DNA from 2 places in the Rothia sp. P7208 genome. Region 2 is predicted to be linked to the other one. Evidence: riboswitches for the same ligand, from Rfam matches in the RefSeq annotation. Region 2 holds a riboswitch; the other holds the start of a gene.

Region 1 (7,916 bases), on a different contig from region 2:
AACCGCGAGCGCGTTCAGCATTATCGGCAAGAGTGTTAGCGCGTTCAACCGAAAGTTTACAAGAATCTACACGGTTTACCTGCCCCATGCCAATACCGACAGCAGCACCTTGATCAGCTAGAAGGATAGCATTTGATTTTGCAGAACGTAGGGCACGCCAAGCAAAGCTCAAATCTTTGAGGGTTTGTTCATCGGCAGGTTGACCGGCAACGAGAGTCCACGCGGTAGGCGCATCACCCTCAGCTTGTAGCTGGTCTGCATCTTGGAATAATGCGCCACCAGAAATTTGACGGTATTCGATGGTGCTTCGCGTGTAATTCTGAGGCAGTTCGAGAATACGTAGGTTCTTCTTAGACCGTAAAATCTCTAGAGCATCTGCACTATAAGACGGTGCAACAATTACTTCGGTAAAAATGTTTTTGATGTTCTGCGCCATCTGTGCGGTTACTTCGCGGTTTGCTGCGATAACACCACCGTAGGCAGACAGTGGGTCACAGGCGTGAGCATTCATATGAGCTTGTGCAATAGGGTCTTCAGCTTGTGGTGGTGCAATTGCCACGCCACAAGGATTATTGTGCTTAATAATAGCTACTGCGGGTTCATCGAAATCATAGGCGGTGCGTAGAGCGGCGTCAGCATCAACGTAGTTGTTATAGCTCATTGCTTTACCGCCGAGTTGTTCAGCTTGAGCAATGCCGGGTGCGCTAGCGGAGTCTACGTAAAGAGCTCCTTGCTGGTGAGGGTTCTCTCCATAGCGTAAAGATTCTGAACGTTCAAAGGATAGTCCCGCAAAAGGTGGCCAGTATTGGGCGTTCTCAGATCCTTCTAGCTGGGCGGCTGTCCATGTTGCTACAGCGGTATCGTAAGTGGCGGTATGTGCAAAAGCAGCTGAGGCAAGACGGCGACGTTCAGCTAAAGTAAATCCACCGTTTTGAGCTGCGTTAATGACGTCATCATAGCGTTGGGGGTCGACGACAACAGCTACTGAATGATGGTTTTTTGCGGCTGCACGCACCATGGAAGGACCACCAATATCGATTTTTTCGATAATAGCATCGTGGTCAGCACCAGAAGCAACAGTTTGCGCAAAAGGGTAAAGGTTAACGATAACAACATCAAAAGGTTCGATGCTTAGGTCTTCTAGAGTTTGTCGGTGTTGTTCTTTCCGACGGTCAGCTAGAATACCTGCGTGAATCCTCGGGTGAAGAGTTTTGACGCGACCTTCAAGACATTCGGGAAACTCGGTGATATCAGATACTTCTGTTACTGGTACGCCTGCAGAAGCAATCGTCGCTGCGGTAGAACCTGTTGAAATGAGTGATACACCGGCTTGGTGTAGTCCGCGTGCAAGGTCTTCTAATCCAGTTTTGTCGTAGACAGAGATGAGCGCACGTTTGATGGGGACACGATCTAGCTGAGTAAGGCTCACAAATACTCCAATTTTTGTCTGGGTAAAAGGTGTTATTTTTTGAGCCGTTTTCAGCCCCGGCCCACGGGCTAGATACCAGTGATGAGGTATCTACATCTGTGGCACCGGCGCTTATAAAAGCGGTGGTATATGTTCTTCAGGAGTGGTTTTCTCCGTGGCATTCTGCGAAGAACGTAGAGTGTGGCTTATCTGTTCAAGAGTGTTCACAAGTAACTCCCGCTCTTTGACTTTGATACGCTCGTGAAGGGTTTCTTCGGTGTCTGTATCTTCCACAAGGACAGGAGCTTGAGCAAGGATAGTTCCGGTATCCACCCCTGCATCAACTAAATGAACCGTCATTCCAGTGACTTTAACCCCATAGGCGAGGGCGTCGCGTACCCCGTGTGCTCCGGGGAAAGAGGGTAAGAGAGCAGGGTGGGTATTGATGATACGTCCGGCGAATCGTTCAACAAGTTGTTTGTCCACGATGCGCATGAAGCCAGCGAAGACGATACGATCAGGGTTATATCGGGTGAGGTGTTCTTCAAGGGCGCGGTTCCATTGCTCGCGAGAAGAATAATGATGTGGTTCGCACAGGAACGTTTCAATACCGTTCTCTTGGGCTCGTGCGATACCACGGCACGGTTTATCTGCACCGACAGCAAGAATATCCACCGTGAGGGTGCCTGCCGAAACAGCATCTATGATGGACTGTAAGTTTGTCCCTGACCCAGAGACCATCACCACAATACGCATGATTCACAGTGTACCCCACCTTGTGGCGAAGCTAATAGTTCAATTATTTATATGACTTAAAGTATTTTGCACAGGAGAGAGCAGGTGCGAGGAATCCCTCAAATCTCTCAGAGCAGGTATCCTAGAGAGTATGTCTGTACAGCCTATGCTTCCTGAGAATGAGTCCTCCCCCATGGTTCAAGACGCAAAGCAACGTCTTGATGTCTGTCATCGTTTGAGCATTGCTTTCGGCCTTTTAGGGTTTGTGTTCTCCGCGTATAGCGGGTGGTGGCTTATTGCAGCATTGTCCTTTCAGCTGGGGATGATTATCAGCGCTGTTTGGGGCATGACGTATATTGCTCGGGCACGTGCGTCCTCAGGCATGTATGTGACGTTCACATTCTTTATGGTGATTGCGCTAGTACTCATGTTTAGTACCTCAATACAAATAATTTTTATGGACCAAACAAACCAGTTTGCAGATTGTACCCGTCATGCTCTGACCATTGTCCGGCAGGAGCAGTGTAAAGCTGATTTAGAGGATAATCTTTTAGGGTCCTTACTCAAATAACGACCCGATAGGGGCAGTCGTACCGGGAGTCATAGGGGTACTGGTAGCAGTACTCATGGTGGTGGTTGTAGAGCGATTAGACTGGGACAAACAACCCCCACAATAAACTTCAAGATAAAACCTCAAGGTATTGTCTTCAAGCACATTTGATGATGCTCTAGATACATCCCATAAGCTCAATTATTTAAGTGAGGTTTTGTCACACCCTCAGAACGCCAAAAGCTCTGTGCCCGAAAAGCGTTAAGAGTCATCAGACTTCGACGAAGAACGACGTCGAGTTTTTGGACGGCGTATGACTCGCCCATGTTTAAAGTGAGTGAGGGTTTTCCCTTCAGAGGAATCCTTATCTCCAGTTACCTTATCGGTTGCAGTATCATTTTTTTGTTTCGATACGTCATCTTCAGTTGACGAAGCCTCTGCCTGAGCCTCGAGGTGTTCCTCTTCGAGATCAGAAAACAATCGTAAGTTTTGGGCTACGACAGATTCAAAATCAGCAGTTTTTTTCTCCTCTTTTTGAGCCACCTCAGATAGCGTCGTATCCGATAACGGTTCATCAGCGTCTTCTAAGAGACGACGCACAGCCTCTGAAGAAGGCTTATTGGTTTCATCATGCTGTTCTTCAACTTCTGCGATAGCAGAATTCTGACGAGAGTTCCGACGTTGCGCTTTTTTCTGCTCGCGGGCAAGACGTTTACGACGACGGCGCTCTTCACGGTCGTTCTTTAGCTCAGAGAAACGCTCAAGCTCAGTAATAGCGCCACGATGGAAGATAGGAGCCGTCACCGATCCCATCATCACGCCACAAGCAATCCAACCGGCAGATAAAGCACCAAATAATAAAGCATCTGGCCCTAAATCAGTAAAACGTCCCATACCAAGAGAACCGCGCGATGCCCAACCGCATAACGCCAAAATGATGCCGGCAGGAATAGAAACAAAGATAGCTAAGGCAAAAGTTGATAGTGGCAAAGAAATCCAGCGGAAAGGAATTTTCAGAGAAAGCCACTCATCAAGGTGGTCTTCACCGGCACGGAAGAACCACCAGCCAGCAACAATACCGCACAGCACAGGAACCGCAATAGCAATATAGTTCCACGGTTCATTGACCGTTGGTAAGGCACCCAGAAGAGGGAAAGCGGGGAGCACACCAGTAGAGTGTTCAAAGAAGTTTACGGAGGTATGTTCTCCCAATGAGAAACCAGCTCCGACACTCCAAGACATCGCCCAAAAAACTACGTTAGGGATAACACCAAGCTGTAAAAAGGTCAAAGCAGTATCGCCGATGGCACCAGCATCAAGCAATTGATAAATTGTTACGACATCGCTCCAATGCCAGAGCAAAGACAAGCTCAGTAATAGCCCTCCACAGCCAATAAACGCAAGAACTGCCACGATTGATGCGCGAAGAACCGTCCAAACATAAGAACCCGCCCAACGTGAGTACTGGCTAAACTGAGCAACCCATTCGGCAGCGTTAACACCGATCATTCTCGCCAAAGAACGAGACTCGTACCAGCCACCAAGAATAAGCCCTGATAAAACGACCCAACACGGTACAAGTGCAGAAGCTACAGGATACGCTACCGCAGTAGTATCTGTTGTCAAAAGGCTCAAACCCCCAGCACAGGCACTATAAGTGATAGCTCCGGTTAATGTTGGTATCCAGAATTGTCCCTCACGAGATGCTTGAGCTAAGACTCGTCCTGAACGGAAACATAACCATAAGGGTATCAGCGTTAAGCCCAACGGGATAAAGCTCATCGTCCCTTGAATATCGGGGGTGTCTCCATACGGGGCAGAGATGTTCAGATGAAGAGGAACCCCGTGGATTAGAAGCCACATTTGGCTAACTAAAACTGCCATAGCGTAGAGGTCACGCTGTTCAAAACCGCCGGTAAACCATACGGCACCCAGTAGTAGCACTACAGCAAAGCAAGAGTAGAAGGCAGTACGGAAGAGTTCGACAACACCCTGTAGCCAGAGGGGCATCGGTATCGAACGTTGTTGAGGTTTCATCACGCTGGTTTTCATCGTCTTTTATCTTGTCATGAACTCTATTGAACTCTGAAGTTCACACAGCTTTTCTAATCCAAATGAGACATAAACCAAGGATTTTCTTCACCGCGTGCACCCCACTGAACCATACCATGTATGCCGGTCAAGACGCTAAGCTCATCACAGCCTACGTCTTAAGGTCACGTAAAAGACACAGGGTTTATAGTCCTCGCGCGGCGTTTTCGTGCAGCGGATTAACGGCAGGGACTCCCCAGCGACGATAAATATCTGCTTTAGAAGAAACTATTTCTAGCTGATGCACTTCAGCGGTAGCAGCCATGAGCCCTTCAAGTGCGGCGGTAGGCAATGGCGTATAAGGGCCTTCTGGTGAGGGGCGTTCTTCAGCACGAATTTGGCGACCGGCCCATGCCAAAGATACGTTCGTATCAACGTCGAGAACCTGCCCGCTAAAACGTTCGAGAAGTTCGTTAACCCACCGCTCTGTTTCAGGGTAGGGGTAAAGCCCTTTAAGTTCGCCTAGGCTAAGTGCTGATATGTACATCACCATATATGAGCGACGGCGAAGAAACGCAACGACCTGCGGATGTGGTGTGGCTTTGCGAATCTCTGCTAGTACATCAGAGTCTAGAAGTAGTCCTCTTATACTCATGCTGCTTGTAAGATACCGTATTCCTGGTTAGGGATACCGTGCGGATTAGGAGAAAGCAAAAAGTTAAGAAACTCAGAACGCTCATGGGAAATACGAGTGTAATCTTGAATGCTTACGGCAGCGTAACCGCCACGAGTTTGAGCAGAAGAAACAGGTTGAATATTGTGCTGAGGGCGAGCGGTGTTGTGCATGATACAACTGCGCTGAATGCGCTTTCCTTTCGAAGTGCTCTTGTCCGTACCAGCCTGCGTACTATGACGCGAATACGAACCGCTTCGTCATCCGAGCCACCCGTGAACATGGGGTTGGCGTTCAACTAAAGTCGGAGCTTATCAGTTGAAACTCTTGAAGCTGAATCCAGAATAACGCAACCACCACAAAAAACAAAGAGCACAACCCAAAATATTTGAGAGATTTAGGCTACACCAGCTTTAGTGAAAGCTCATCCGGTAACCTAGAACATATATGCACCTTGCCAGCAGAGGATACAACCACCGTGAATGCACCATCAGCTTTCCCCAGAATCCCCGTCAGCGCAGCAAAAATTATCCAGCAAGTAGGACACCGCACCTACCTCCGCGGAAAACAATACATGCAAGAAGGCAAAGTCGCCCGATACTCCTACGACGCCCAAGCACACATCCTGACAGGAACAACCTACGGCGACGCAACAGACCCATACCTCAGCAAAATTGTCTTCCCCGCAAAACAGGTTGAAGGATCCCTCGCCTTCTCCGCACGATGCACCTGCCCAGTACGCACCGACTGCAAACACTCCGTAGCCATCATGCTCACCGCCATCGAAAGAGCCGAAAAAGTTAGCAAAGCCCAAAGCTCCACTCAACGCGTCACAGACGGACTCAGCGAAGAACAGCTCAAACAACACGGAATCACCACTGCACAAGAGCTAGCAGAACAACAAAAAATGTCGACATGGCGCAGAACGCTGTCACAAACACTGGCGCAGCATCACCGGATACCCTACGAAAATAACAGCAATACCGTCGCCGCTCTCGACCTCAAAATGCACGTCAACTCCCGCTTCGCACTCGGTAGCGGTCAACACAAAACACCACGTATCACCCTACAAGCACGCCCACTCGTCCAAGGTAAAAACAACCGATGGATTAAAGACGGCATCAACTGGGAACACTTCCAAAAAGATCACACCGGAAAGACAAGTAGCCACGCCCTCCGACCCCAACACGAACGATGGTTGCGAGAGTTCTACTCCATCATCAGACCTTGGCAATCAGCGTACACTTCCCACCGCGATTGGGTAACACTTTCTACTGTTAACTCTTCCCTACTATGGAAAGTACTCAAAAAAGCAGAAAAAATAGCACTGCCCATCCTGCTAGAGGGAACACCCATCACTACGGCGCACACCGAAGAAGCCACGCTAAAAGCAGAACTTTACAGCTACAAAGACGGTCTACGCATCACACCTACACTCACCGCAGGAGAAAACGCCTTCCCCGCATACTACTGCCACCCAATAGGCCAGCCCCGCAACGGATTCATTGCCCTCGGACACAAAGCACAAGAACACTACAAAGCCACAGCACAAGCTGAACATTGGGAAACAACCCTACCTAGCGCCATCAATCCAACACGTCTCAACGACCAATACGCCGCAGCCGACCTTATTTTCATTCCCCTGAAAGAAACACTCAACGGCGCAGCAGAAACCCTTATCCGAGAAGAACATATCGAAATCCCCTCACAAGATATCAATAGTTTCTATCAAGAGTTCTACCCATATCTCACACGCAATATCAGCTTCTGCACCAACGACGCAACGATACAACCACCCCAAGTACAACAACCAGAGCTGATTCTTCACGTCTACTTCGACAGCGAACAAACACCCCACGCCCACACCCGCTGGGAATGGGAATACCCTAAAGACCCGCTCAAGAACACACGAGATGAAAGCAACCTCGAATACTTCCCAGTACAGAGCACCTTATTAGACATCTATGAACAGCGCGATAAAAACTACGAAAATACAATCCTCGCGCAACTCAAAAATATCTACCCCGCATTACAGCTCACAGAACAACACTTCTACGACTGGGATGTTCAACAACTCACCGAATCTATACTGCCCCAATACCGAGATGTTCATGGACTCCGCATCCAAACTCACGGACAAGAACCTCAATTCACAGAACTGGACGTTACCCCCGAAATCCAGATGAGAGTTGAACCAAGCGATACTCAAGACTGGTTTGACCTTGGAATTATCGTCACCATTGGTCAATGGACCGTATCATTCTCTACAATCTTTGAGGCACTCAACGCGGGGGAAAAACACATCCTTCTCGGTGATGGCAACTACTATCCCCTCAACCGACCAGAATTTATCAAACTACGTCAACTACTAGCCGAAATAGAAGACTTCTCAGAACCAGACCAACCACTTAGCCTCAACAAACACCAATTAGGGATGTGGGAAGAACTCGAAGAGCTTGCCACCACCACACAATCATGCCAAGGATGGCAAGAAAGTATTCACAGCCTCCTCAGCGACA
Region 2 (7,916 bases):
GCAAAACCCTCCGATACGACGAATGGGTTGCCCGCCCCAACCGTATCAAGGTCGTAGAAAATATCTGTAGGCTCTGGTCATCGCTCCTTTAAAAGATTAGGGTTCTCTCTGATATACCCCCTACACCAAAGAGAACCCTAACATTGCGAATCATTACCAGAAGAAAAACTCTTATAAACGCTCTGCCTGATTCTGAGCCAAGCTCAAAAACTGACGGGCAGGAGTGTCAGCAGCATTAGGACCACCAGCAAAAGCGCCACGATATGCTGCCGCAGGATGACGCTCATTCACACGTGTATGCCCCACACCAAAAAGATTCTCACGCAATGTATTCCCCTCATACTCTGTGCGATACCGGCCACGCTTTTGAAGCTCAGGAACAACAAACTCCACAAAATCTTCAAAAGAGCCAGGAGATACATGGTAGGCAAGGTTGATACCATCTAAATCTCCCTCGTCAATCCAGCGCTCCAACTCATCGGCAACAGTCTGAGCAGAGCCAACAATTACATCACCCATACCACCGATAGCGCAATGACGAGCAATATCAGCACGAGTCCACTTCGTCGTCTGAGACTGCAAGGTAAAAGGTGTCAAAAAGGATTGAATGGATTCCGTCTTGACATACTCAAGAATCTCGTCCTCATCAAATGCTGAAAGATCAACACCAGACCAACCACCAATAATTCCTTGAGAAGACTCTACATCCACATATTTTAAATAATCCTGATACTTCTGCTGTGCTTTCTCGTCTGTCTCGTCGACTACCACCGAAAGCATGGCAAGAATCTTCACATCATCACGACGCCGACCGGCACGTTCAGCCTCATCGCGGATACGAGAGGTCACGTGTCTGGTCAAATCTGGACGTAACGCAGAAATAAAAATTGCTTCGGCATGTTTCCCCGAAAAAGCCTGACCGCGAGAAGACGCACCAGCCTGAAAAATAACGGGAGTACGTTGAGTAGATGGTTCCGTCAAAGAAATTCCAGGAACTTGAAAATACTTGCCTTGATGCAAGATAGGATGAATTTTCTCAGGATCTGCGAAAATCCCGCGCTGACGGTCACGTAGCACCGCTCCGTCTTCCCAAGAGCCTTCCCACAACTTATAACAGACGTCGAGAAACTCGTCGGCAATTTCGTATCGTTCATCATGCTCAATCTGACCGGCAAGCCCCTGATTCTCTGCCGCAGATTGAAGATAAGAAGTCACCACGTTAAAACCAACACGACCACCCGTTAAATGATCTAACGTCGCATAAGAACGAGCCAAAGTATAAGGCTGGTTATACGTCACGGCAGCTGTCACTCCAAAACCAAGATGTTCCGTGACTGCTGCCATCGCCGAAATCTGTAAGAACGGGTCACCTACCGGTACCTGTGCACCATCACGAAGTACGGGTGCAACAGAATCCTTATATACGTCGTATACGCCCACCACATCAGCGATAAAGACCGCGTCAAAAAGCCCTTTTTCGCACACTTGAGCTAAATCTGTCCAATATTTAATGGTGTTATATTCATCGGCTCGCGAGCGCGGGTGACGCCATAAGCCGAAGCTTTGGTGGCTTGTTGTTGTCATATCAAACGCATTGACAACGATACGTTTTTTAGAAGAAGACGGTGTCGTAGTGGGTTGTTCTGTCGTGGCGGTATGAGTTGCCATAAGTTTTTTCCTTTGCGTTCTTAGAGGAGAGAGCCCTCCTCTATGAGGCGTGGCATGTCGAAAACCATATTTTTCGGTGTTGATATGCCCGACGCATAGGCGCCGTATTTGCCGTTGTGATTATTTTGAGCCGGATCTTCATCTGGGGCACCCCGCTACGGAAAGAGGGTTGCCGTCCAACGAGCCAGAGCTTGACGTTGGAACTCGTGATCGCTGGGTTTAGCTTATAAAAAGTTCTTCTTGGTACCCAAGAGCTTCAGTGTTTATTGCGGTGGGTGACGTTCGCTAAGGAATATGACTCTATGCAACGTCATGTGTTCATCTGCTGGCAATGGAAAGTAACGTCTAGATGAATGTGTACGGAAGGTATTACGGTAGAACTCGTCTAAACCATCCAGAGCGACTGAGAGACCTGGCTCTAAGACGTCGCAGCAACCTCGCTTATGCGGTGGTGCTAACGCCAGAAACGATGGGAGTATCGATGTCGTATTGTTCGTCTTTTTCTTATTCAGACCCTCGAAATCAGGTGCAGAATCCGGCAGATGTTTCGGATCAAGAACGTATTGATTTTTGGGCAAGGCAGGCGCGAGAACGTCTTAGTTGGGGGAAGCTATGGGATGAGGATAAAACGCATGAGTTTATTCCTCCTCGTTTAGTAGACGTTCGTGAAGATGGTGTTCAAGAATTTTCTGTTCCAACGATTAAGTGGTTTGAGGGTGGTCAGCTCAACGTTGCCTATAACTGTGTGGATAGGCATGTAGAGCAAGGTTTTGGCGACAAGGTTGCGCTTTTCTTTGAGGGTGAACCTGGTGATCGTGAAGCTATCACTTATGCTCAGTTGCAACGCCGTGTGGCTCAGGCGGCACATGGTTTAGAGCGTTTGGGTGTGGTTAAGGGTGATCGTGTTGTTGTTTATTTGCCGGTGATTCCTGAAACTATTATTTTTGCTCTTGCCTGTGCGCGTATTGGGGCGATTCATTCTCTTGTTTTTGGTGGTTTTTCGGCGGAGGCTTTGAAGTTTCGGGTAGAGGATACTGGTGCCAAGGTATTAATTACAACTGATGGTCAGAATCGTCGGGGTAAGGTTGTTCCGGTCAAGTCGATAGCGGATGAGGCGTGTTCGTCTGAGAATAATATTGAGCATGTGGTGGTGGTGAACCGTACCTCAGCTACCGAGCAGGAAAGACAGAGTGTTCCGTGGTGTTTGGGGCGAGATGTTTGGTATCACGATTTGATTGAGGGTGTTCCAGATACGCATGATTACCCATTGCATGATGCTGAAGATCCGTTATTTATTATTTATACGTCGGGGACAACGGGCCAACCTAAGGGTCTTGTTCATACTATGGGCGGGTATTTGACGCAGACGGCGTATTCTCATGCGTTACTTTATGATTTGTTGCCTGATGTTGTTGATGCTGATGGTGTGCTTCGTCCTGATGAGTTAGCTACTCGTAATGATTGGCAAAAAGTTGCGGATACTGTTCATTGGTGTACAGCCGATTTGGCGTGGGTGACAGCTCATACTTATGAGATATATGGGCCGTTGGTCAATGGCGTGAGTCAAGTAATTTTTGAAGGTACACCTGATACTCCTACTTTTGAACGGCATTTTGAAGTGATTGAACGCTATGGTGTCACAAACTATTACACGGCGCCAACGTTGATTCGTTCGTTGATGGGGGCTTTCCCGCATGGCCCAGAGTCGGGAAAATATGATTTTTCGTCGGTTCGTCTTTTGGGTTCTGTGGGTGAGTCGATTAATCCACAAGCTTGGTATTGGTTACGTGAGCATATTGGTTCTGGTCGTGCTTCCTTTATTGATACGTGGTGGCAGTCTGAGACGGGTTCAACGATCTGTTCTCCTCGTCCGCATGATCCTCAGTTTGCGCCTGAGGGGACTTTTGAGCAGGGTACTCCAGGTATAGCTGTCAAACCAGGTTGTGCTACTCGTGCTATTCCGGGGGTTTCTGTGCGTGTTGTTGATGAGCATGGTGAGCCGGTTCAGACGGGGGCTCAAGGGTTCATTGTGGTTGATAAAGTGGGCCCGTCGATGGCTCGTACTGTGTGGAAAAATCCTCAGCGTTATCTTGATTCTTATTGGAGACATTATGGGGAGCGTGGCTGGTTTTTGGCTGGAGATGGCGCAAAGCAAGATGAGGACGGGGATATTTATATTCTGGGCAGGATTGATGATGTTATTAATATTTCGGGGCATCGTCTTTCGACAATTGAAATTGAGTCAGCTTTAGTGCGTCATGAGGCTGTGGTTGAGGCTGGTGTTTGTCCTGTTGAGGATGAGTTGACGGGGCATCAAGCAGTAGCTTTTGTGACACTTAGTGATGAGGGTAAGGCGTTGTCTTCTTCTGAGCTACGTGAGGTGTTGGAGTTGCATATTCGTTCTGAGATTGGCCCTATTGCAAAGCCTAAAGATGTGGTGGCGGTTGCTGAGATTCCTAAGACTCGTTCGGGGAAGATTACTCGTCGTTTGTTGTCTCAGTTGTATGAGGGGAAACCTCTAGGAGATACGTCGTCTTTGCAAAATGATGAGGCGTTGCGGGATATCGCTCAGGTTTTGTCTTGCTCATAAGGGCAGGCAAAAATCATGGTTGTTTCAACAGTATCGAGATGTGAGTGTACTAATTCACTAACATCACATGATTATTTGCGTGGTTGGAGTCTTTCATCCTAAGAACCTCTATGAGAGATGCTCTCATAGAAGAATATCCTTACTATCCGCTTTAAAAACGATGTTCGTGAAAGGGCGGCTTACCGTGTGTGGTAAGCCGCCCTTTCGGACAATGCTACCTGTACTGATGGTCTGTACATGCTGTAGCATGTATCGGTATTTATTGAAGTCATTCTATCGATATGAAACGTCAGAAAGAGGCATGCGTATGCAGGTATGGGATCCAAGCGTGCTCTTTAGAGTGGTCGATGTAGCAGCAGTTGTTGCTAATGGTTTGCTCGGTGGCGCAGTTGCTCGCGCATTCCGCTTTGATGTTGTAGGTTTTATTCTCTTAGCGGTGCTCTCTGGTATGGGTGGAGGGCTCATCCGTGATGTTCTTCTTAACACTGGTTTACCCGTTGCATTGACTGATTCTGCGTATTGGGCGGGTGCTCTCATCTCAGCATTGTTAGCGTACTGTATTGATTTGGGGAGTCGTTGGGCTAACCGTGTTTTAGTTGTTGTGGATTTTCTGGGTATGGGTTGTTGGGCCGCTACAGGAACTATTAAATCTTTAGGTATTGGGCTTCATTGGCTTCCGGCTATTGCCCTTGGTGTGGTGACCGCGGTGGGCGGTGGCGTATTGCGAGATATGATGGTCAACCGTGTTCCAGCTATCTTGGGAGGTAATTCTCTCTATGCGACAGTAGCGGTTGTTGGCGCAGCAGAGACTGCTCTATGTACGACACTTTTTTCTTCTCCTAATATTGGGATGGGCATATCAATTATTTCGTGTCTAGTTTTTGGGCTTCTTGCGCGCACGAGGCGTTGGCAGTTGCCGGAGCCTGTTAAGCTTTCTGTTCCTCGACCACGTTTCAGACGTAAAAAACCTGAGACTCATACGATTGCTGGTGAAGGCTGGACGCCGGGGAATCCTCTTACCGAGAATTTAGAAGTTATTCCGATGAGCCAGGTCAAAAGAACATCACACAAGTAATGACATACCTGTTTTTAACGGTGATATATTGCAGAACCCCGCAGCTAGTCTGCGGGGTTCTGCATAGGGTTGAGGCGTTGTGGGTGGTAAGAGGTTTTAACCGTCGATATACCTAAATTTTGTAGGTGACGACGTTACTCAAAGCGAGAGCTCCGCCGTGTGCGGCATCTTGATAACGTCCAAAATGAACGTATGCTCCGCGATATGTCGTATCGGCGATGAGCGTAGAACGCGCCCCCGCAACATCAATAATGATGTTTGATGGTCGGACGATAATTTTGCCACGAATATCCTCACCTGCGACAAAAGGTGTACGAGGGCGCAAGGTTACTAGTGGTGTTAGGTGCGCTGATCCAGCGTCAACACGTAGCAGCTGAACGACATCTCCTGAAACGTATGCACCGTTTTCATCGATGACGGATGCACCGGGGCGAATAGCTACGATGTATCCGCCGCCACGAGAGTTTGTGGTATCGAATTTTGCGGCGATACCAAAGGCTGAATCGTCTTCTCGCCCGAAGGCAAGATAACCGTATTGCCATGTTGTTTGAGGGAGGGCGTCTTTCCACTGCATTGTGAAGTTGATGACGTAACTATCAGCGGTGGATGTGCGGTGAGCTAATGGGCCTAGAAGGATAGAGTCGTCATAGGCTTGTTGATGGACGAGTTCACCGTTTTCCCAGCGGGGTAGGTTCACAACGTCTTGTTGTCCAGCCGGTAGCATGCCGTGTAGCCGTCTGCCTTGTTCTAGGGCAAGGTTGGGGCTTGTTGTTCTTCCGCTGAGCCAGAAGGGGTCTGGCGACATGAATCCGCGAACACCTAGGGATGCAAAATGTTCTTGTACCCAACGACGGTGGGTTTCCCAAACGATAACGGGTTTTCCGAGATTGATAATTTGTGATATTTTTTCGTCGCTCATGGAGCTTTCAGTACGTCCAATGACGGTTTCGAAGAAGGGCACTCCCAGCATGTCGACGTTATCTGATGATGCTAATTGCGCAATGTCTTCGAAGGAATCGTGTGCGTCGAAGTAGCACCAGGTGGTGAAGCCTGCTTCTTTTGCGTACCGAATGAAGCCGTTGTTGCCGTCGAATTCGCCTTTACCGTTGCGGAACATTTTAATGACGACTTGGTCTTGCATACCGCGGGCAGTTAGGAGTTCTAGCAGCTTGGGTTGACCGGCAGAGTCTTTAGCTTCAATGAAGAGAACAGCGGAGCCGCCTACGGATTGGTAGGGGCCGCCGGCTTCGGTTGCGAGGATGACGCCGAGGGCTTCTTCGAGGGTGGTGATGTGTACGAGGGGTGTGTTAGGTCCGAGGAAGTCTCTCATATCAATGAGAGGGCGTTTAACTTCGGCGAGGGTACTTGTGCTGACATACCCTGTTTTTTCGGTGGTGGTGCGGCGTAGTGCGTTGTCGTGCATACAGACGAGTTCTCCGTCGGCGGTGGTACGCACTGATATTTCTACAGCTTGAGCGCCTTTGAGGATGGCTTGTTGATAGGCGTAGGCGCTGTGTTCAGGGTTGACGTCTCCTGCCCCACGGTGTGCTATGACGAATTGTTCTTGTGAGAGGAACTGTTCAACGAGTGTTGGTTGTGGTTGTTCTTCTGCGGTGTGGTTCTGTTCTTCTGCGTAGGCTGTTGTTGTGGCGGCGCTGAGTCCGAGTGTTGTGGTGGCTCCGGCTACCCAGCGGAGTGCGGTTCGACGGGATAAGCCATGAGAATGTTGTGGTATCGACATGGAGACTTTCTAAAATATGAGGTTATAGGGCCCTTGGGTATAAGGGTAATGTGGTCAGTTAGTTTTTACCAGATACGGTATCTGGAAAGATTATTCTCTCAGATAATGTTCTTGATGAGTTTTATCTCGTGATGTTTTTCTAGTTCAGGTTCTTCCCTGATTATGGCAAGGATTCTTTTGAGGAAAACACAGAGTTGCTTATTTGATTCTCAAAACTTTTTTATTTTACCAATAGTTTTCAAAGAAAAATTTTCAGTTTTAGAGTTGATCATGAAAGCTGTCAAAACTGAAACCACGATAATACATCGTAGATACTTTAGACAACACTCTGCAAAAAAGTTTCACTATTTTAAAAATCTTTATTTTTGAGCTGACCTGCGACGTCATTGATTTAAAGTTCAATTAATAATGATATTCGTCATCGTGTCGAGATACTCTAGAGAACAATTACCGTATAATCTCTAACGTCAAATATTTAAATATTTGCGGCCGCTTCTTGCGGTAATCATCTGTGGACATACCACGTATGAGAATCATTATAAGAATTATTCTCAGAGGTTTTCTTGGGGAAGAGAATCGGTAGTTCACATCTACGCAGGAAGGTGCTGACATACTTTGGGGAAGGTCATGTCAGCACCTTCCACCGCGTAAGAAACAACAAGCATAAAAGACTCATGCTCCTCAACGCAAGAAGGAACATGAGTCTTTTATGTATCTCAAGAAAACTATGCTGTTATTTGACGGCGTGAACTGACCACACCAGTATTAAAACCGGCAAGATGCAAACCCCCATGAAAACGGGCATGCTCAATTTTGATACACCGGTCCATCACGACATGCAA

What was found. A riboswitch is a leader RNA that binds a small molecule or an ion and turns the genes downstream of it on or off. The one in region 2 is predicted to bind S-adenosylmethionine.
Region 1: another riboswitch for S-adenosylmethionine. It lies ahead of ACN084_RS07610 (nuclease PIN); the one in region 2 lies ahead of ACN084_RS06325 (AMP-binding protein).

The regions. Positions count from the first base shown of each region.
Region 1 is NZ_JBLXXW010000008.1:77,136-85,051, reverse strand. It holds gene purH (bifunctional phosphoribosylaminoimidazolecarboxamide formyltransferase/IMP cyclohydrolase) at 1-1,429, opposite strand, end outside; gene purN (phosphoribosylglycinamide formyltransferase) at 1,541-2,164, opposite strand; gene ACN084_RS07625 (hypothetical protein) at 2,295-2,714, shown strand; gene ACN084_RS07620 (DUF6350 family protein) at 2,955-4,745, opposite strand; gene ACN084_RS07615 (plasmid stabilization protein) at 4,930-5,379, opposite strand; gene ACN084_RS07610 (nuclease PIN) at 5,376-5,570, opposite strand; SAM riboswitch class IV at 5,602-5,730, opposite strand; gene ACN084_RS07605 (SNF2-related protein) at 5,876-7,916, shown strand, end outside.
Region 2 is NZ_JBLXXW010000005.1:94,613-102,528, forward strand. It holds gene cls (cardiolipin synthase) at 1-92, shown strand, start outside; gene ACN084_RS06320 (LLM class flavin-dependent oxidoreductase) at 172-1,668, opposite strand; SAM riboswitch class IV at 1,768-1,880, opposite strand; SAM riboswitch class I at 2,056-2,144, shown strand; gene ACN084_RS06325 (AMP-binding protein) at 2,150-4,258, shown strand; gene ACN084_RS06330 (trimeric intracellular cation channel family protein) at 4,560-5,333, shown strand; gene ACN084_RS06335 (glycerophosphodiester phosphodiesterase) at 5,446-7,074, opposite strand; gene ACN084_RS06340 (CoA-binding protein) at 7,800-7,916, opposite strand, start outside.